DNA from 3 places in the Paenibacillus sp. FSL R5-0345 genome. Region 1 is predicted to be linked to each of the others. Evidence: predicted binding sites of a transcription regulator. Region 1 holds the regulator's gene; each other region holds the start of a gene.
What was found. The regulator NrdR, encoded in region 1, represses ribonucleotide reductase genes. The targets are predictions, from matches to a motif close to AACACNATATATNGTGTT.
Positions count from the first base shown of each region.

Region 2: nrdI (class Ib ribonucleoside-diphosphate reductase assembly flavoprotein NrdI) is a predicted target of NrdR. The motif match lies at 1,445-1,462, and genes of this name have one in related genera.
Region 3: R50345_RS10830 (adenosylcobalamin-dependent ribonucleoside-diphosphate reductase) is a predicted target of NrdR. The motif match lies at 5,779-5,796, and genes of this name have one in related genera.

Region 1 is NZ_CP009281.1:2,180,556-2,187,900, forward strand. It holds gene mutM (DNA-formamidopyrimidine glycosylase) at 1-565, shown strand, start outside; gene R50345_RS09430 (manganese efflux pump) at 693-1,439, shown strand; gene coaE (dephospho-CoA kinase) at 1,449-2,045, shown strand; gene R50345_RS09440 (lytic transglycosylase domain-containing protein) at 2,042-2,605, shown strand; gene R50345_RS09445 (alpha/beta-type small acid-soluble spore protein) at 2,685-2,903, opposite strand; gene nrdR (transcriptional regulator NrdR) at 3,068-3,544, shown strand; tRNA gene R50345_RS09455 (tRNA-Ala) at 3,705-3,780, shown strand; tRNA gene R50345_RS09460 (tRNA-Lys) at 3,791-3,863, shown strand; gene R50345_RS31245 (hypothetical protein) at 3,960-4,118, opposite strand; gene R50345_RS09465 (SDR family NAD(P)-dependent oxidoreductase) at 4,157-4,948, opposite strand; gene R50345_RS09470 (TetR/AcrR family transcriptional regulator) at 5,185-5,742, shown strand; gene R50345_RS09475 (sensor histidine kinase) at 6,065-7,345, shown strand, end outside.
Region 2 is NZ_CP009281.1:1,551,671-1,559,015, reverse strand. It holds gene sigK (RNA polymerase sporulation sigma factor SigK) at 450-1,151, opposite strand; gene nrdI (class Ib ribonucleoside-diphosphate reductase assembly flavoprotein NrdI) at 1,549-1,908, shown strand; gene nrdE (class 1b ribonucleoside-diphosphate reductase subunit alpha) at 1,895-3,979, shown strand; gene nrdF (class 1b ribonucleoside-diphosphate reductase subunit beta) at 4,019-4,978, shown strand; gene R50345_RS06975 (hypothetical protein) at 5,043-5,402, opposite strand; gene R50345_RS06970 (SDR family NAD(P)-dependent oxidoreductase) at 5,869-6,642, opposite strand; gene R50345_RS06960 (Ger(x)C family spore germination protein) at 7,181-7,345, opposite strand, start outside.
Region 3 is NZ_CP009281.1:2,503,679-2,511,023, forward strand. It holds gene R50345_RS10800 (divergent polysaccharide deacetylase family protein) at 1-380, shown strand, start outside; gene R50345_RS10805 (N-acetylmuramoyl-L-alanine amidase family protein) at 367-1,119, opposite strand; gene R50345_RS10810 (YqzE family protein) at 1,302-1,490, shown strand; gene R50345_RS10815 (hypothetical protein) at 1,564-2,601, opposite strand; gene R50345_RS10820 (YqhG family protein) at 2,758-3,822, opposite strand; gene R50345_RS10825 (DEAD/DEAH box helicase) at 3,819-5,564, opposite strand; gene R50345_RS10830 (adenosylcobalamin-dependent ribonucleoside-diphosphate reductase) at 5,968-7,345, shown strand, end outside.

The DNA of each region.
Region 1 (7,345 bases):
CAAGCATACACATGTGATATTCCATTTTACCGACGGCACGGAACTGCGTTATACGGATGTTCGTCAGTTTGGTACGATGCATCTTTTTCAGATTGGTGAAGACCTTCAGCTTCCTCCTCTTAATAAGCTAGGGCAGGAACCGCTGGAGCCGTCCTTTACGCCGGAGAAGTTTAAGCAGATTGTATCAGGCAAAAGCACAAAAATTAAATCGCTGCTGCTGAATCAGGAATATATCGTCGGCATAGGTAATATTTATGTAGATGAGTCGTTACATCGTGCAGGGATTCATCCAGAAGTCAGCGCTAAGGATCTATCGGATGATCAACTCGATCAGCTACATCACGCTATTGTCAGCACGCTGACGGAAGCGGTAAACGCTGGGGGTTCATCTGTAAAATCATATGTGAATGGTCAAGGTGAGAGCGGCACTTATCAACAACAGCTGTTGATTTACGGTCGTAAAGATCAGCCGTGTAATAACTGTGGAACAATGATTGAGAAAACTGTTGTAGGTGGCCGTGGCACGCATTATTGTCCAAGCTGTCAGCGCAAGTCAGAAAACTGAAGATGTAATTAGGTTGGCACCCACTACTTGTCCCGCCCATATACTGTGTGAAGAATGCTTAATAGAGAACGGAAGCTGATTGAAGTGTATTGTTCAGTGTTCCGGTTCTTCACAGGAGGGATTGCGGGTGCTCAGCCCATTTTTTTCACTGCTATTACTAGCTTTTGCTTTGAGTTTGGATGGTTTTGGTGTTGGTATTACATATGGACTGCGTAAAATGAAAATACCATTGCTCTCCGTTCTGATTATCTCGCTTTGTTCGGGGGTAGTTATCTGTGTATCTATGCAAGTGGGTGTTCTGCTTGCTAAGGTAGTGTCTCCACATGCAGCTTCTGAGGTTGGCGCTGTTATACTCGTGCTAATGGGTTGTTGGTCGCTCATTCAGATGCTAATGCAGAAAGAGAAGGAACAGACTGGTGAACGTAAAGTAGATCGTGAAGAAAATGTGCTATCCACAGAAGCTGGGCCAGAGATAGCTGTTGATACTGAAGATGTCGCAGAACAGGCTGCCACAGCTCCTGAGCAAGTAAAGTCAGCTGTCTTTTCCCTTGAGCTACGGCGGTTGGGGATTGTTGTACAGATCTTGCGTACACCGTCATCTGCGGATATGGATGATTCCGGAAGTATTTCTTCGATGGAAGCGATGCTGCTCGGGATTGCCCTCTCACTAGATGCCTTTGGAGCCGGACTAGGCGCAGCACTACTCGGTTTCAATCCAATATGGACATCACTTACAATTGCTCTGTTTAGTGGTACATTTCTATTGCTGGGCATGAAGACTGGATTAAAATTCGCCGGGAACTACTGGATGAAGCATGCTGCTGCACTACCCGCGTTATTATTAATTACAATGGGAATACTGAAGCTATTATGAGGTGAGTACATGATTATTGGCTTAACCGGAGGCATTGCATCCGGAAAAAGCACGGTGTCCGCACTGCTTGTGAGCAAGGGAGCGAGGCTGGTTGACGCGGATGTGATCGCCAGAGAGGTTATGCTCCCCGGTCATGAGGTGCTGGCTGCGGCTGTGAAACAATTCGGAAGCGAGATCCTCTCTCCGGATGGCACACTGAATAGGGGCAAGCTGGGGGACATTGTATTTCAAGACCCAGCGGCCCTGCAAGCCCTGAACAATCTGACGCATCCCGCAATCCGGCGGGAGATTAAAGAACGTATGAACAGCATGGAGGAAGAAGATCCAAAGAAGTTAACAATTGTGGATATCCCTCTTCTTTTCGAATCAGGACTCGAGAACATGTTCCATGAAATACTGGTGGTCTACGTGCCTCGTGAAGTGCAAATCGCTCGATTAATGGAACGTAACGGACTTTCTTTAGAACAAGCAGAAGCACGCTTAAATGCACAGATGGATATTGAAGCGAAGCGTAACAAAGCGGACTATATCATTGACAACAGTGGCGAACTTGCGCACACTGAGCAACAGGTTGCTGTTCTTTGGGACAGGCTGGGCTTATTATGAAATGGTTACGTAAAAAAAGAGTCCTTCTTCTGTTATTCATTGGTTTTACTGCGATATTGTTTCTGAGTACGAACTGGATGTCCTGGTTTTATCCGATCCATTATAAAGATGAGATCCGTAAGCACAGCGTTACGTACGATATTGACCCATTTCTAGTGGCTTCAATTATCCGAGTGGAAACGAACTTCAAAACTGGACGAGAATCCAAAAAAGGTGCTATAGGTTTAATGCAGCTTATGCCGGATACCGCCAAATGGGCCCTGGAAAAGGCCAAGCTCCCTGATGTATCTATGGAGGAGCTAAAGCATGAACCATCAGCAAATATTGAACTAGGTACCTGGTATCTTTCAACATTATCCCGTCAATTCGAAGGTAAACCTACAGCAGTTATCGCTGCATATAATGCTGGACCGGGTAAAGTTCAAAAATGGCTGGATGAGGGGATCTGGGATGGAACGGATGCTACGATTAAGGATATTCCGTTTGGTGAAACCCGCCATTATGTACAGCGCGTCAACTATTACTATGATCAGTACACGGATATTTACAACGAATTCTAAAACCGTGTTATGTATAAAAAGAAGTACTAAACGATCTTGCGATCGTTTAATACTTCTTCAGTAAGCTTATGTGGACAGGTTATTTGTATTGACCTGCCAATTGTTGTTCTGCCAGGGTTACAAGACGTTTAGTGATGTAACCACCGATCGAACCATTTTCATAAGAAGTTTTATTGCCTTGGTAACCATCTGGGGAAAGCGTGATTCCGAGTTCTTGGGCAACTTCATATTTAAGTTGTTCCAAAGCACCGCGGGAATTTGGAGCTACAAGGTTATTGGAGCTGTTGTTTTGGCTCATTGCTGTTCACCTCCTCTGTTGGTAACTGTATTATGTGCCGGACTTGCCATAATCATTACAACAAATAAACGGTGATTTCTGGAAAAAATGAAATACCCTTTTAAAAGCCGGATGTTTAACATACCGGGACAAAAAACATTATGTAATAGGAAGTGATGAAGCTTATGAAATGCCCTTACTGCGATCACACAAATACTAAAGTACTCGACTCGCGACCAGCAAATGAGAATAAGTCCATCCGCCGCAGGCGTGAATGCGAGCGTTGCAGCAAACGGTTTACAACCTTTGAAATGATCGAGGAAACTCCGTTAATCGTGATCAAAAAAGACGGCAGCCGTGAGGAATTCAGCCGTGATAAAATACTTCGGGGCTTAATACGTGCCTGTGAGAAACGGCCTGTCTCTGTAGAACGTTTAGAGAAGATCGTCTCTGAGGTAGAGAAATCCCTGCGAGGTATCGCCGTAGCTGAAGTGGAGAGCCAACAGATCGGTGAACTGGTTATGGAACAGCTCTATCCAGTAGATGAAGTCGCATACGTTCGTTTTGCGTCTGTATACCGTCAGTTCAAGGATATTAACATGTTTATGAAGGAACTGAAGGGTCTGTTATCTAAGAGCACTGGGGATCTGGACAGATTGTAGGGTTGTGGCTAGTCTAATGACTAAAAAAAAGTGTTGACAGCGAAGGCGATTTTTTATATTATATAGGAGTCGCCTACGGCGCTTGAGTTTGTCAGAATGACTTAAATACACCGAACTTGATTCTAAAATGTGTGATTACATACATCTGAAAATTACGTTTGGGGCCATAGCTCAGCTGGGAGAGCGCATCGCTGGCAGCGATGAGGTCAGGGGTTCGATCCCCCTTGGCTCCACCAAACTTCATATGGACTCTTAGCTCAGTTGGTAGAGCAGTAGACTCTTAATCTATTTGTCCAGGGTTCGAGCCCCTGAGAGTCCATCACAGAAAGAACGGCAGAGATGCCGTTCTTTTTTTTGCTATAATTAAGGCATTTGTCTTGGCTTGCTGGGCTGTTTGCAAAAATGGCGGAAGTGGCTAGCGTTTCTCATATCCGTCAATCTTCCTTCCTGTTATGAGCTTGGAGAACTGTGGCCTTGCGTACAGCGGGTTTCTTTCGGTATCGAGCACGAGCTGCAAATCTTTGCGCCCTGATAATTCAATCCTTAATGATTCTCCGTTTAGATGCTTAAGCATCTAAACGGAGAATTGGACATCGCTTTTAAACCAACATTTCATAAACTAGAATGGGGGCGAACCATTCGTTCCATCAACGTGACTACCTGCTTGCGCGGAAGAAGTCGGCTTCCCTGGGATGCCCAATAATTTAGTTTTCCCGCGATAATGTAACTCCGTTTCTTTTCGATTCCCCGAAAGCCGGTCTTCACAACATCGATTGGAGAGGCGAGCTTTCTTCCTGAGGCAGCATCTGATCCAGTAACCTTAAAAAACTCCGTTTCAGTCGCACCAGGGCAAAGCGCCAAAATCCTAACGCCTCGATCGCGATTTTCTGCCCAGAGCGCCTCGGAGAAAGAGAGTACGAATGCTTTCGTTGCTGAATAAACGGCCATATAGGGTGCGGGCTGAAAGGCTGCAACAGAAGCGACATTAATAATAATACCGTCTTTGCGGCGTTGCATCTCCGGAAGAAACTGATGATTCATTGCGACTAAAGAAGCTATATTTAGGCGGATCTCTTCTTGCTCACGTTCTGGCGATATTTCCTCAAAGCGTCCAAAGGTTCCAAAGCCAGCATTATTGATCAAAATGTTTACTTGGAGTCCCAAAGTGCGAATCTGATCAGCCAGTTCTTCTACGGAGCCGGGCTTAGATAAATCCTGCGCTATGGAATAAGTGTGAATAGGGTATTTGGAAGCAAGCTCCAAAGCGAGGGAATCGAGTTTTTCTTTGGATCGGGCGACTAAAATGACATGGCATCCTTTTGCAGCTAATTCAGTTGCGAATACTTTACCGATCCCAGCAGATGCTCCAGTGATAAGCGCGACTTTATCGGTATAATGAATCATTAGAAGATCCCCCATTCCAAATTTTTAAGTATGTTAATTAGAATAAATATTCTAATTTATTATAGTGCTCAAAGGGGAATTAGGTCAATTTTTTTAATTCTCACGAAACATCTTGTTTTAAACAAGGTTTGTATTATGATGATGCGGATTTTGCGGAATAAATATTCCTAAGTTATAGTGTAGAGGATACATAATTACTCGTTAGTGGAATGAATTTTCTATAAGAAGGTGACAGGGTGGGTAAGCGGGAAGATATTTTAAAAGCGACATTATTTCTAATTAATAAAGACGGGCTTCAATCCGTTACATTTGCCAAAATATTTCAACAAGCCAATGTCGGCTCTAGCACGGTATATCATTATTTCAAGGATAAAGAGCAGCTTGTAAATGAATTGTTTAATATCGTTCGCATTCATCGGAGCGAAGAGGTATTGAAACAATACGACGCCGGTCAGACGATTTATGTAAGACTCAAAATGCTTTTATGGAATCAGGCGCATTATGCATTGAATTTCCCGGATGAATTAACGTTCTTGGAGAACTATAGCTATTCACCTTATATCGCCGAAGAAATTCGCAACGCACAGGATCCTTCGGTTATTGAGGCCTTTTCTGTAATCAGGGAAGGTCAACAGCAAGGGATGATTAAAGAAATGGACCCGATCATCCTGATCCAGCTCTTATATGGTATGATAACCTCTGTTATCAAAGGGTATCTAGCGGGGGAGTATAAACTGGAGCAACCTCAAATTCAACAAATTATTGAGCTTTGCTGGAAGACCATCAAGGTTTAGTATTAGAAACGGCAGAAATGCCGTTTTTTTTGCTGTTTGCAACGTGGGGAAGCTTTCAGGTATTACGGGCAGAAATAGACCGCATCTTTTGCGAGAGGGCGGTCTATTTTTTTTGTGTTGAGGCAAGATCCAGTTCTTTCTCCCAGACGGAGGTTATGATAATCTGCATCTCAAGAACAGGCAATGCTTCATCAACTCAACAATAGACTCTAGTCGGGACGTGCGACTTAGGTTATTATGGAAGCGCAAACATCTCTTCTGGGATGTAATGAAAGCTACAATTTAGCTACTGAGCATAAAGGCACTCTGAACGGAGGATTCGATGGAAAACTGGTTGGGTAAATCGTTAAAGCAGAAGCTGAGTTTGTTGTTTATTATTTCGGTATTGGTACCGGTGTTGTCTCTGGGACTGTTCTCCTATTATATTGCTGAAAGCTTAACGGAGGAGAAAGCGAAGAGCTCCGGCATGAATACGCTTCGGCAAATTGGGGCCTATTTAGAAAATATGGTAAGCGATGTTGAGAATCTATCCCTATTCCTTATCGGCCACCCTGATGTCCAAAGCTATTTGAAAACACCGGAACATGATTTGCTGAAGCAAACCTCGATCGTTAATTTACTTACAACATTATCGATTTCCAAACCATATATCGCCAATGTCATGATCGAATCGAATGAAGATAATAAGCCGTCTGTTTCCTTCAGATCCGTCCTCGAATCAGAATGGACCGATATTCAGAGCGAGTATCCCGGTTATTATGAGGAATATCCCAAGTGGTGGTCTCCGGTGCATCATTTCGTTACGTCGGACGGTAAAGAGGATGTCATTACGATGTCGCGGCCGATTCGCAGCACATCAAAATATTACAAAATCGGCATGCTTAAAATTAGCCTGACACAATCGGTTATCTCTAGCCATTTAAAGCAAGCTGGACTAGAGGGTGAAGGCGTCGCCCTGCTGTTGGACGGACAAAACCGGATATTGGCTGGACCGGAAGGGTACGCGACTAACAAGAGCTTGAACGATTATTTTCCCGGAATAGTTGATTTCAAGAGCAAGTCGGGGTCGTTCGATTACGGAGAAGCAGAGGAGCGGAGTACAGTACTGTACTACCAGATGCCGAATGTTAACTGGAGGCTTGTAGGGATCATTCCGGCAAAAGCTTACAGAGCGCAGAACCAGTATTTTTTAACGTTAACTGCAATTGCAGTCAGCATTTCTATGCTCTTTGTTATAGCGTTCGTCCTTGTACTTATTCAAAAGGTGACGAAGCCGTTGTCTGCATTAACGAAGTTTCTTAGGAATTCCAGCCCGGATGAGCCGCTGCCGACGCTGCCCGTCACATCGATCGATGAGGTTGGACAACTGATTATTAGCTATAATCGGATGAGCTCGCGAATTATTAATCTAACCGATGAGGTGAAGCTGAGCGAAGCGTTGAAGAAGGAAGCGGATATGTCGGCGCTTCAAGCGCAGATCAATCCGCATTTTCTATACAATACATTATCTTCAGTCCACTGGATGGCGCTAATGAAGGGAGAAGAAAAAATCGCAGATATGGTAGGTTCATTGAGTGATTTTCTTCGTTTCAGCTTAAATAAA
Region 2 (7,345 bases), 630 kb from region 1:
TTTAGTTATAACTTTCAATTCAACACTTTTGAAAATTAAGGACCTAGATAAGATATTTACTGACCCTATTGTATTGCTCGTAGACCTTCTTTATCAGTCTCTTATCATCAAGGTTCTTCATTTCTGATCTCTCAATCTTTTCATACCATTCTGTCTCATGTCTTGCATCCAGATCTTCGAGCACTTTTTAGCACTTCTTTCTTCTACTTCACCGCTCGCTCTACCTGTTTTGTCGACATATTTTCTCTTAGTCCTCGCTGGTCACAAGTCCAAACTCTCCAAGTTCCCGATATTCTTCATCTAAGCCTTCAATTGAAGTCCGTCTGTTATTCCAAAACCACTTGTTTTTATTCATCTAGAACCACATAACAGAACAAAAAAGCAACTCCCTTGTTGGCAAGTCGCTTTTAATAAAATCTATAGTGAATCTTTAGTTATTATCTAAAATCCTAGCGCTTCGCCTTATAAAACTCATGATAAAGCTTCATCAGTGCCCTTTTCTCTATCCTTGAAACATAACTCCGCGAAATCCCAAGCTCCTTGGCAATTTCCCTCTGCGTCCGCTCTTCTCCACCTGTATCCAATCCAAACCGACCAACGACAACTTCTTTTTCCCTGTCATCCAATATATCGAGATTTCTATAAATCTTGCTCTTCTCAATCTTAAGATCGACCTCTTTAATGACATCATCAGCTTCAGAGCCAAGGATATCGATAAGTGTAATTTCATTACCTTCTTTGTCAGTCCCAATTGGGTCGTGCAGAGATACATCTTTACGAGTCTTCTTCAAGGATCTTAGGTGCATCAGAATTTCGTTTTCAATACAACGGGCAGCAAAAGTGGCCAGCTTTGTGCCTTTGTTCGGACGGTAGCTCTCGATGGCTTTAATCAGGCCGATCGTGCCGATGGAGATCAGATCCTCCATGTCTTCCCCAGTGTTATCAAATTTCTTTACTATATGGGCGACAAGTCTCAAATTGTGCTCGATAAGCAAATTTCGGGCTTTAGCATCCCCTTCAGCCATCATGCCTAAGTATTTGCTTTCCTCCTGCTCCGAGAGCGGCTGTGGAAATGCGTTGTTCCTTACGTAGGATACCAGCAACGTCAGTTCTTTGATTAGCAACGCGATCGTACTTAAGAATCCAGGCAACTTGGCGACACCTCCCGCACTTGTACAATGAAACCGATCTGTTAGCCTTACGGGTTCATGGTCATCTTATTGTATGTGGGTAGATGCCTAGAAGTGCATGTACGGGGGAAATTGTACAACTCCTATATTTTTGATTCATTTGCTTCGACAATGAAGCATCTGATCCCGCTGATAAATGGTGTATTGTCGGGATTTTAATAGATTAATAGAGCGTTTTGCAGACCAACTAACAGCTATTAATGTTGTACTTTTCATGTTGACTTTTCAACATATAGTGATTAAAATAAACAACGCACACTAAATATAGTATTAATATGATTTTTCAGTATTTTTAGCTTATCTATTCAATCTTTACAGTATTTAAAGTAGTTTTAATATATACAGGAGGAGAGACTCCATGCTAGTCGCATATGATTCGAAAACGGGAAACGTCAAACGCTTCATTGGTAAGCTTAAGCTGCCAGCTGTGCAGATTGAAGAGCATATGACCATTGATGAGCCCTACGTGCTTATTACATATACCACCGGCTTTGGACAGATTCCAGAGAAGGTGTCTATTTTTTTGAAGAACAATTATTCCAATTTGAAAGGCATCGCCGCCAGCGGCAACAAGAACTGGGGCGAGCTGTTCGCACATAGCGCAGACTTGATTGCAGATCGGTACAACGTACCGGTTATCGGTAAATTTGAGCTATCGGGCACATTTGGCGATGTAGAACGAATTAAACAGGAGGTGAGCCGAGTTGCGGCATATTGAACTAAACAACATGTTGATGAAGAGAGACGAAACTGGTTTCTTTCAATTGGATAAAGACCTTGAGGCAGTAGCCGAATTTATGCGGGATGTAGAACGGCGGAGCTTGGTTTTTGAGAATACAAAAGCCAAGGTTGATTATATGATTGAACAGGATTTCTACGAAAATTTTTACGAACAGTACAGCTTGGCTGAGATTGAAGAAGTCTACCAAATTACCCATTCTTACAACTTCAGCTTTCCATCCTATATGGCAGCTTCGAAGTTCTATACGGATTACGCTGTAAAAAGCAATGACCGCAAGCAATATCTGGAGCATTATCCGGACCGTGTGGCGGCAGTTGCCCTTCACCTAGGACGCGGGAACGCCGCTACTGCCGGCATGCTTGCCCGTTCGATGATGGAGCAGCGCCTGCAGCCAGCGACGCCTACCTTCTTGAATGCCGGCAAGAGCCGGCGCGGTGAGCTTGTCTCCTGCTTCCTGATCGAAATGGACGACTCGCTTAATTCGATCAACTATGTGCTCAATACCTGCATGCAGCTATCGAAGATCGGCGGTGGCGTGGCTGTCAACCTGTCCAAGCTCCGTTCCCGCGGAGAGACCATCAAGGGTGTCGAAGATGCGGCTAAGGGCATTATACCTGTGCTCAAGCTGATGGAAGACGGCTTCTCCTATGCTGACCAGATGGGTCAACGTAAAGGCTCTGGAGCCGCCTACTACAACATTTTTGGCTGGGATGTTCTTGAATTTCTCGACAGCAAGAAGATCAACGCCGACGAAAAAACAAGGCTCAAAACCCTGTCCATCGGCCTGATTATTCCAAATCGCTTCTATAAACTGGCGAAGGACAATGAACCGCTGCATGTATTTGCCCCTTACAGTGTGTACAAGGCCTACGGCACGCATCTTGATGACATGGATTTGGATGATATGTACGATAAGCTTTTAGCCGATCCTCGTGTCAAAAAGAGAAAAGCCATGAGCGCGCGGGATATGCTGACCAAAATCGCCATGATCCAGCTGGAATCTGGCTATCCATATATTATGAACAAGAGCAATGCCAATGCGGCCCATGCCCTGAAAAATGTCGGACAGATCAAAATGTCCAACCTCTGCACGGAAATCTTCCAGCTGCAGGAGACTTCAGAGATTAATGATTACGGGCAGGAGGATACCATCCGCCGTGATGTAAGCTGCAATCTGGCTTCTTTGAACATTGTCAACGTGATGGAGCATGGCAAAATCCGTGAATCGGTACATGAAGGTATGATCGCCCTGACCGCTGTCAGCGATATGACCAGCATCTCCAATGCCCCAGGCGTAGCCAAGGCCAATAAAGAGATGCACTCGGTCGGACTTGGCGTGATGAATCTTCACGGCTATCTGACCAAGAACAAGATTGCTTATGAGAGCGAACAGGCTCGCGATTTTGCCCGGACCTTTTTCATGACCATGAACTACCATTCCCTGGAGAAAAGCATGGAGATCGCTGCCGCAAGCGGCCACTCTTTCCATGGATTTGAGGCCTCTGATTATGCTACAGGAGTTTATTTTGAGCGTTATCTGACAACAGATTACCGCCCTGTAACGCCAAGAGTACAAGAGCTGTTCGGAGATATTTTCATCCCATCCCCTTCGGACTGGGAACAACTGCGGGATGCAGTAAAAGCAAATGGCCTGTACCATGCTTACCGATTGGCGATTGCGCCAACAGCCAGCATTTCCTATATTCAAAATGCCACTTCAAGCGTTATGCCTATTGTAGAGCAGATTGAAACACGGACATATGCCAATTCAACGACTTACTATCCGATGCCGTACCTGCGTCCAGATAATGTATTTTTCTATAAATCGGCTTACCAAATGGATCAGTTCAAGGTGATCGATCTGATCGCGGAAATTCAGCCCCATATCGACCAGGGCATCTCGACTGTTCTGCATGTGAACAGCGATGTATCAACCAGAGAACTGGCCCGCTCCTATCTGTATGCGGCGCATAAAGGCCTGAAGTCGCTGTATTACACCCGGACCAAAAAGCTGTCCGTCGAGGAATGCCTCACCTGCTCGATCTAACTGGAAGGCTATAGCCGCAGAAAAGGAGATTGCCATATTATGACCGCTATCCAAGCCGTAAACTGGAACCGTCCCGACGACGATTTCTCATTGATGTTCTGGAATCAGAACATTATGCAATTCTGGACGGACGATGAAATTCCATTATCCGATGATAAAATGTCCTGGCTCACGCTTAGTGAGCAAGAAAAGGACTCCTATATGAAAGTGCTCGGCGGCCTGACACTGCTGGATACGATTCAAGGCGGAGTAGGTATGCCGCAGATTATGGAGCATGTCGAAGGCCTTCAGCGCAAGGCTGTGCTTGGCTTTATGGGCATGATGGAACAGATCCACGCCAAATCGTACAGCAGCATTTTCACCACTTTGTCCTCCACGGAGGAGATTGACAGTGTATTCAGCTGGGTAGAAGAGAACCCATACCTGCAGTTCAAAGCGGAGACGATATCGCAATATTACAAAAAAATAGACTCACCCAAAGACCTATACCTTGCTATGGCAGCCTCCGTGCTGCTCGAGAGCTACTTGTTCTATAGCGGCTTCTTCTACCCGCTTTATCTGGCCGGCCAGGGCAAAATGACTTGCAGCGGTGAGATTATCGACCTTATTCTTCGGGATGAGAGCATCCATGGGGTATATGTCGGTGTACTGGCGCAGGAGATCTTTGACGGGCTTCCAGAGGACGAGCAACGCGAGCTTCACCAGCAGCTCGTTGACCTCCTTAGACTGCTGCATGAGAATGAAGAACGTTATACCGAGCAGATCTATGCTCCCATCGGACTAGTGGAAGAGGTTAAGACCTTCCTTAGATACAATGCCAATAAAGCTATGATGAATCTGGGCCATGATCCGCTATTCGACGAGGAAGAGATCAACCCGATAGTTCAGAATGGTATCAGTACCCACACTAAGCAGCATGACTTCTTCTCGAAAAAAGGCAACGGATATGTCCGGGCGCTTAACGTAGAGCCGCTAAAGGATGAAGATTTTCAATTTTAAATATAGATAAAGCAAAAAAGTGCGGAGAAAATTCTCCGCACTTTTTGCTAACTGTAATATTAGATTATTGCAAGCTTTTCAGGTATGTTCTAGCTTCTTCGTAGGTATCGTAAGCATCTGCAAAATCTCTACCAAAAATACGTTTCAATTGCATCTTCCAAATTGGGTTTTTAGTTACATAGGCCCATCCTGCTTGACCAGCTTCACTCGCCATCGCACCTGTAGGGGCTAGCATAGCTGCAACCTCAGGAGTAAGTACACTTTTAGAATCAGTTACATCAGTTGTTCCTGTAAATTTAGGTTTAACAAGCTTCATGATATTTTCAAAATCTTTCAGGTATCCTTGAACATCTTCAGCTGAAAAATCGATAGATACTACATCGATATGGTTCTCATTTTGGTTGTACTTAATTGTGTATGGCATAATTATTTTTCCTCCAAGTTTTAACGTTATTTTTTTAATAATAGAGATGAAATGTATGTAACTTCACAGACAAAAAATACCCGCCCCATGCTTTTTCAGGGCGACGACATCTACTTCCTGTATTGTTTTTATAACAACACCCTTTCTAGAATATTAACTAATACATATTACCTATATTATTATCGACAAATTTCTTTTTTTATTTATATTAAAATACAATTTTCTACAAATTCCAACATATTCATGGTCATATTTTCCTTAATTCATTCATTTTTGTGTATCTGCTGTCTCTTGCAACCATTCAATTTGCCAACATACGAAGAATCTGTTTTTTTAGACAACTAAAAAAGGCTCTGCGTGCGACTTCCGATTCCAATCCAGTCATCCTTCAGGTTTTTGGAATCAGAATACGCCGCAAAGCCTCTAATACTATATTTTAGTTGTTATATAAGTAAACAATCCGGAATTACTTTGTTGCGGAATAGCCCCCGTCAATCACATGTGCTGTACCTGTAATAAACGAAGCCTCATCACTTAGTAGGAAGCATGCAAACGCAGCTACTTCCTCAGGCGTACCGTATCTACCCAGAGCCGTTCCAGATGCGATAAGAGATTGAAGCATCTCTACATCATCAGACAACAGCTTTTCATATCTGTTCATGGTTGGTGTAGGGATAGGTCCTGGGCAAAGAGCATTTACTCTAATGTTACGGTGACCCACTTCTTTGGCAACCGATTTAGTCATCCCCACAATAGCATGTTTACTTGCTGAATAAGCTGCATCGTTGGCCATCCCGATAAAAATACCATGCAAAGAGGAGCAGTTTAGAACGGAAGCTCCAGATTTCATATGAGGTAATGTATAATGCAACATGTAGAATTGGCTAGTGAGATTTGTCTGAATCACTTTTTGAAACAACAACGGATCATAGTCTATAACATCCGTATTGTCTCCTGTAATTGCTGAGTTATTATATAGGCAATCAATTTTTCCATAAGCTGCTAATGTTTGATCTACGATATTTTTGCAGTCTGCTTCGAGAGAAACATCTGACCGAACAAACATCGCTTCCCCACCTAGAGCCTTAATTTCCTCAACTGTGTTAGCGCCGGCATCTGATCGATTGGCAACTACTACAGTACCGCCCTCTCTTGCTACTCTTAAGGCTGTAGCTTTTCCGATTCCGGTACCTGCACCTGTAATAATAACTACTTTGCTCTCAAATCTGTTGATACTCATAAGTGCACCACTTTCTTATGTCTTTTTCAGGAGGAGGATTCGAACCTCATAGACCCTAATATCGCCTGATTCAATATGAATTGGAACATTTTTGCAGAAAAATCGACAAAATTATCCTCTATATGACAACTTTATTGTATTTAATTGTATATAGCAATCAATATTTTAATCTACTTTTACAACAATTGAGAATTTATTTTTAATCGTCATAAAAAATACACCCCTTAGAATTCATCAGATAAACCAGAAGTTTTATCCAATGCTTATTCTAAGGGGTTTGATAATTTGTAAATCCGTCGTTGTTAATGAAACCATATTCCAAATAAATTATTTATTGGCTTATAGATAAAAATAATTAGAAACAACGGACTGGGGATGTTCAATTTCAACAACGAACAGAAGGTCGCGCCAAGACCCAAAATCCAAACTATAAAGTATATGCTAAGATCACGTACTCGGCGCTTTCGAATTAACTTAGGTAAATCAAGTGCCATACAACCTATAGCAATCACCAAAAAAAACAGTAATACCATTTCTCTCACTCCTTGATTTGTTCAAGAAAAGAATTATCGGTTAGACCAACGCGGTTAATAACTACTGAGGCACTATAATGGATGGGCAAGGATTTAAGGTAATCTCCGCCCTTCTTGTGCTGTAGCTTGGCCCATGCTTTAGGGCTGTCATGATAGATCGATTGTCCAAA
Region 3 (7,345 bases), 320 kb from region 1:
CCGGGGACGAGCGGATTATGGCGGTGATCTTATCTGTATGCAAAGAACGGGGATTGTTTTTTGTAGACAGCAAGACCAACTACCGTTCCGTTGCTGGAAATATGGCTTATCGAATGGGGTTACCACGCGTGGAGAACCATATTTTTTTAGATGACACACATACAGCAAGTCATGTTCTGAAACAAATGGGTCTCGTCAAAGACTTAGCGAAGGATCAACGATTTTGTGTAACCATTGGTCATGTTGGTGTATTTGGGAAAGAGACCGCCACAGGGATCCGCAGCGGTATTGAGCAGATGAAAGACAACGTTGAATTTATAGGGATTTCTGATCTGGTTAAAAACGAGATGAAATGGAGCTCCAACCCTACACTTCCATAAGATAAGCTACAATCCCATCAGCGATGGCTTCAGCGATTTGTTGCTGCCCTTTAGGGGTGCATAGTTTTTCGCGGTCAGTCGGACTGCTTACAAAACCCGCCTCAACGATAACCGTTGTGGCGGTTATTTTGTTTAGTAAATAAAAAGGCTTGCCTGGTCTTGGATGAGCCTCGACATCGTAAAGATTGTTTAGCTGATGCTGAATGGACTTAGCAAGCATGAAGCTGCGGCCCTCTTGACGGTACAATACAAGTGGACCATGTTTGGAAGGGGAGGGCGCCCAGTTAATATGGATGCTTACTACTACAGTAGCAGGTAATGTCTCGGCAAGCTCTTTACGCTGTGCAAGATCGCGCAGATGTCGAGATTTACTACGCAGCCAGCGGTTTTCATCACTAGGGGCATAATCGCCATTGCGGTTTAATGCGACGTCAAAGCCATCGCTGCCCAGCAGAAGAAATAATCGACGTGAGATATCTAACGTGATATCTTTTTCAAGAATATTTCCGTAGGAAGTTCCACCATCGATGCCTCCGTGTCCTGCATCAATTAGAATCAATCGGTGTCCATGACCTAATATATGCTGACGGTCATCCTTCATCACGGACTTCTCTGGTGTTGCAGAGGCAAAGGAGCTCCCCATAAACAACAATAATAGTCCTAGGGTTGTTAGAGTGATTCGAAAGCCGCATATAGCAGCTGCTGCTCTGGGAAAGGATGGTTTTCTCCAGTTGTTCAAGTGAAACGCCTCCTTGCAAGTGAATAACGTGTCCTGGATTCTTTGTTAGATTGTGCTTTAATAGGTAAACCTATTCGACAAATCAGAAGTCTGTAGTTTAGATCTAACTGGAGTGGTGCACACTAAGAGCATGGAATGGACGCTGATTAATTAATTTCACTTATAATGTAGGGGGTGTTACAATGGCTTCCGGTGGCGATGAGCTTGTAAAGTATATAACGGAGAAGGTAGTCGTATATATTGAGGATCCACGTGCCATACATGCCCGTAGAGCAGCTACGAAGCAGCCGTGGTCACAGAAATGGTTTGGCATGCTTCCGCTTGGGTGGTCAATCTGGCGAAGCAAGTGGGATCATGACAAAAAAGAGTAAATGTTAAATCGCAAATAACCTTCCAGTGCCTTTGTTCATGGGTGGCAGTGGAAGGTTATTTGCATTTGTTATATTAACGATTATATCCGAGTGCTTTGGTAGTTCTGTCTGGCAGCTTATGCAGTGTCCCATTTTTTTGTAATGCAGTGAGTGGTAAGTATCGTTTTCCTTCAGGTCCTGACGCCGCGTATATAGTAAGTTTGTTGTTCTCAGCTTGATTTTGTACATGAGAAGGCTGCCAACTTTGATAGCCTGTAATCATAAAAGGTGCCCCGACAAGATCATTTCGCCCAGCAGCTTGATAAGCGATGCTTTCCTTAGGTTTGATTAGAAGCGCAATATTGTCGCCGCTTACAGTGGTGAGTTTAGGAGCGGTCAGCCATAGGATATCTTCATAAGGATCATCTGATCCTCCACTATTGAAGGCTGATAGCGGTGATACGTCAGGATTAAGATTGGTGATTACATCTGTTGCTGGAGGCTGTTCTTTAAGCACTTCTTCCGCTTTGCTAAGTGTCCAAGGTAAAATTTGTGGCACGGAAGCGTTGATGTAAAACGTCTTTTCGTCAATGGTTATTTTCCAGACCGGCAGAAGTGGTGCATATAAAGCAGTCAGTTTTATTTTTCCTGAAAAAGATGAGGTAATGAGACCCTTCTGCACCAAAAACTGGCGCAGATCATTTAAACTGTAGGGGAGTCCGTAGGTGCCGGCTCCATATTCACTTAGCATATATCCGCCTGTATCGGTGGCGGAAATGATCATATATCCGATTCTCTCTTCGCCCTTCATTACATTAGCAAGCCAGCCATGAGTACCTGGACCAAGGGGATAATATTCTATCCCTGCATCCTTCCAAGCTGTAAATGGAGCTTCTGCAGCAAGCTTGTTCAGCGTAGTCTTAGCGAATTCTTGGACCGAAGTGGGAGAAGGTAAAGAACTCATCTTTAGCACAGGGATTGCGTCCTGTGTGACCGACTGGATCACACTCACTCTGGCCAGCGCAAGCGCTGAAGGGGAACCGGAACTGGATATAAACAGTCCAAAGCTTAGAAACAGGAGGAGGCATCCTTGACCCGCAAGTTGTAGCCTCCGCCGCAAACTTATTTTCATGGCGTCGTTCACCTTTCTTTGTTAATAAATGTCAGGAAGTTTCAAGCTTTACTCTATTGTAGTGGACAGGCTATAAAAAGGCTGTTGCTTGCTGTCGCGCCTGAAGGCGGAAGTTCTCTTGTTTTTTTGCCTGCTTTTAGCGAGTAGGGTCGCATTCTATAGACTTCGTAGATGAAACAGTCCATAGGTTATCGCAGAAACTGCAATTTGCGGCTCATATTGCCAAATGGTCTCCTGTCGACGACGGTTATATTGCTCCTGAGTACCTAAACGTTTTTCTTCATCCGGCTCTTTCAGCAGTTCTCCGTAATAAATATCAATGATAGCCAGCTCGATTCTAAGACGCTCACGTGCCTGTTCTGCCCAAGAGTAATCAAGTTCGGCTAGATGAGAGGTAAGATGAGCCTCTAATAAATCTGTAGCGGCTGTAACTGTTAATTCATAAGGCTGAATATGCACGTTTTCCGGTAAACGGGGGGTCATCTCCCGCGAGGATATCTTTGCGTTAAAGTCATCAATAATGGTCCCTTTTGTCAGAGATATTCCAAGATAATGCAGTTCTTCCCGTTTCAAATCACAGCTCATTTCGACTTTATAACAGACACCGAGCCACGGTTCATAGGCTGCAGAGAAAAGTGTATTCCGCTGCCTGCTACCGGGGTCCTCAAATAAGTAAAGGCATTTCCCTTCATCTTGAGCTGCACTCCAAATTTGCTGAAGGCGCTTGCTACCATAAATGATATCTTCACGTCTTATCATGCCAGGTCCAATTCGAGGCAGGGCCGGTACAATCCCGAAGTAGCGGGCAAGGATACTGTCTTCAGGATTTGAGGAAGGGACATGAACCACATTTGATTCAGATGTTTCTGAATTTAAAAGATCTGTGCTAGCCTCAACATCAGCAGTAGCACTCATCACTGGGTCTCCGGTAATTGACTGTTTTAATGCCAGGGTGCTGCGATTTACTGTTGGCGGAACTTCTATAGCTGCCTGGCTGTCGTATTTTTCCGGATCGAATACAAAGGTGAAAGAGAGTGTCTCTGGATCAACTCCAGTACGCTCCACGAACCCCCAATAATAAGGTCGATCTGTAAGCATTCTGTCAGCTCTTGGCGATAGCTTTACAGTTACGTGAATGGGCGATACTTCAATAATGGAGCATTCTGTTGCTTCCAAATAGTCCATAACATGTTTACGTACTTCCTGTGAGGTGAGGGTCATGTCGCAGTCTCACTTTCTTTTTTGATACCCTGAGTTAACTCGCTGAGGGATTCACCGATATGATCTAGCTCATTACGCAGTTCTTCATCGGAGCGGGATTCGAGCATGATTTTGTATAAACTTTTCTCCAGAGATTCTTTCTTCTCAAATCGCTCCAGAATCACATCCAGCCCGCCAATGACCATTTCGAACATATTGATCTTCTCGTGTAGCAGATGCAGAATATGTTCTTCAATCGTGCCCTGCGTGGACAAATTATAGATAACCACGTCATTTTCCTGACCTAACCGATGCACCCGCCCAATCCGCTGTTCTACTCTCATGGGATTCCAAGGCAGATCGAAGTTGATCATATGGTGACAGAACTGCAGGTTAATGCCCTCACCACCCGCCTCAGTAGCGATCATTACTTGAGCACGACCGCGGAAGAGATCCATCATCCAATCTTTTTTGCCGCGATTCATCCCGCCTGAATAAGAAACACACATTAGCCCATGTTCGCGGAAATACTGAAGCAAATATTCTTGAGTCGCACGATACTCTGTAAAGACAATGACTTTTTCATTCATTTCTTGAATGAGAGATAGTGTTGTTTCGGCTTTGGTATTGGTCTTAACCGTACGAAGTGTCTGCAATAGCTCCATCATCCGATCGCGTTTCGGCGAATCGGCGGGCAGCTTCTTGATCAGATTAACTAAAGTGATGAACACAGCATCTCGACTGCTGCATACCTCGCGCTGAAGCGTTACCAAGGAAAGCATGCTGCTAAGATTGCCGCCTGATTCCTGATACTGATCTTTAACAAAAGAAGTGACAGCGTCATATAATACTCTCTCTTCCTGTGAAAGAACTAGCGGAATATTACGGACTTTTCGTTTCGTAAAGTTAACTGGACCTTCGCCACGCCGATTGCGGATCATCACCTTCGATAGCTCGTCCCGTAGCTGACCTTCATTCTTAGGTTGGCGTTTATCAACGACGAAATTCGAAGCGAAATCACCCTGATTTCCAAGTTGCCCCGGTTTCAGTAAAGTGATCAAATTAAATAGCTCGCCCAGATCATTCTGAACGGGAGTAGCGGTTAGGAGCAGGCAATATTTTTTGCGTAATTGCTGTACAAATAAATAATTGGTTGATTTTTTATTTTTCAGCTTGTGGGCTTCATCAATAATCAACATGTCATATTCATTTTCCAGCAGCATTTCTTTATGTGGATCGCGTTTAGCGGTGTCCATAGATGCGACAACAATCGCATTTCCCCAGGAATATGCTTTTTTCTGTGCTACAGCAGCGATACCAAACTTGGCATTTAGCTCGCGAACCCACTGCAATACGAGGGAAGCGGGTACCAGAATAAGTACCTTAGAGACTAGACCGCGAACAAGATATTCCTTGAGTACAAGTCCAGCTTCAATCGTCTTTCCAAGTCCGACCTCATCTGCAAGAATCGCGCGGCCCGACATCTCAAAAAGAACTTTATGCGCGGTATCGAGCTGGTGCGGAAGTGGGGATAATCCGGATAAATGCTTCATGCATTGAAGTTCATCGAAGCTTGTTACTAGACCTGTTTGTTCACCTTGAACAGCAAGTTTGGATAGACGGAAGTCTCCCCACGGACCGCCTTTATCCAGTTTGAGTTCTAGATCCTGTAGCCAATTCCGGTCAAAAGAAAGAGGAACAGGCAGTATAGGCGCTGACTTTCCACCTTTGTGAGGTAGAGAATTACGGAATAATTGCGTCATGGTACAGCCTCCTCAGGTGCTAATTCATATCATCATTCGTAGGAGTAGTATGCTCTTAAACAAGAGAATTCATAACCTTCTATTTTTCTTGATAGCCTTTAAAAAAGAGAGTAAAAGCGAGAAAATACCGCAAGTTTTGCGATATTTCAGCTGCTTGACTCTATTTTCGAAAAAGACCTTCGATACAATATGTGGTATAGTTTAAAAGCTGACGCACACAATATATTGTGACAAAAGCATGAAAATGTGATTTTTTTAAAGTGCGTAGCTGCTATTTGTTATTGACAAGATGAACTTCCTACATACACCCGTAAGGTTGAAGATACGTGTAAGGAAGTTTTTGTTGTGGAGCCCACACCATGAACTGGAACTAATATTTACTACATTGCGGGAGGTTTTTCTATTGGGTAAAGTGGAAGGTAAGCAACGCCTGGAAGGGCTAAGTGAAAAAATATTTTTGGATCGTTATGCTTGGAAGGATGCCGACAGCAATAATGCTAAAGTGGGCGATGTTGTACTAGTTCTAACGAAAGATGATCCGAAATTTCCAACGAAGGAAGTCGGAGAGATCGTAGAACGTAACGGCAGAATTGTAACCGTAAAGACGCGCAGCGGCGAACTTGTGAAATCAGATGTTGAGAAGCTGACGCTTAATATAGAAAAAAAACCAGAGGAAATGTGGGATCGTCTGTCTTCAGCTATGGCTTCTGTGGAGAAGACTCCTGAGCTTCAAGAAGAATGGGCGGGCAAATTCCGTTCGATTCTGGATGATTGGAAGCTCGTACCGGGTGGACGAATTGCGGCTGGTGCTGGCGCTAGTGAGGAACTAACCCTGTTTAACTGTTATGTAATTCCTTCTCCAAAGGATAGCCGCGGCGGTATTATGGAGACGTTGGCTGAAATGACAGAAATAATGGCTCGTGGTGGCGGTGTAGGGATTAACCTATCCTCTCTACGTCCACGTCGTGCAATTGTGAGAGGTGTTAATGGTTCTTCTAGTGGTTCTGTATCTTGGGGCGGTCTGTTTAGTTATACCACTGGACTCATTGAACAAGGCGGTAGCCGCCGCGGTGCACTCATGCTCATGATTAATGACTGGCATCCAGATGTAGAGGACTTCATTACGGTGAAGCAAACGATGGGTCAAGTTACGAATGCGAACCTTTCGGTATGTGTGAGCAATAGCTTTATGAAGGCTGTAAAAGAGAATCTAGATTGGGATCTCGTATTCCCGGATACAACAGACCCTGATTATAATGATGTGTGGGATGGCGATCTCGACAAGTGGAAGGCTGCAGGCAAAAACGTTATTCATTATCGAACTGTTAAAGCGCGTGATGTGTGGCGCACCATTATCGAATCCGCTTGGAAATCCGCTGAGCCAGGTGTTGTGTTCATGGAATATTACAATCAAATGTCCAACAGCTGGTATTTCAATCCGATCATTTGTACGAACCCATGTGGGGAGCAAGGTCTGCCAGGCTGGGGAGTCTGCAATTTGTCAGCTGTGAACCTGTCCAAGTTCTATGATGAGAAGAATCATGATGTAGACTGGGAAGATCTCGCAAGAACAACACGCTATTCCGTTCGTTTCTTGGATAATGTCATCGATAAGACCCCTTATCATTTCCCAGAAAATGAAGCGAATCAGAAAAATGAACGCCGTGTGGGTCTCGGAACGATGGGTCTTGCCGAACTGATGATCAAATTGAACATCCGTTACGGTAGCCCGGAATCTTTGGAGTTTCTGGACAAGCTTTACGGCTTTATGGCTCGTGAAG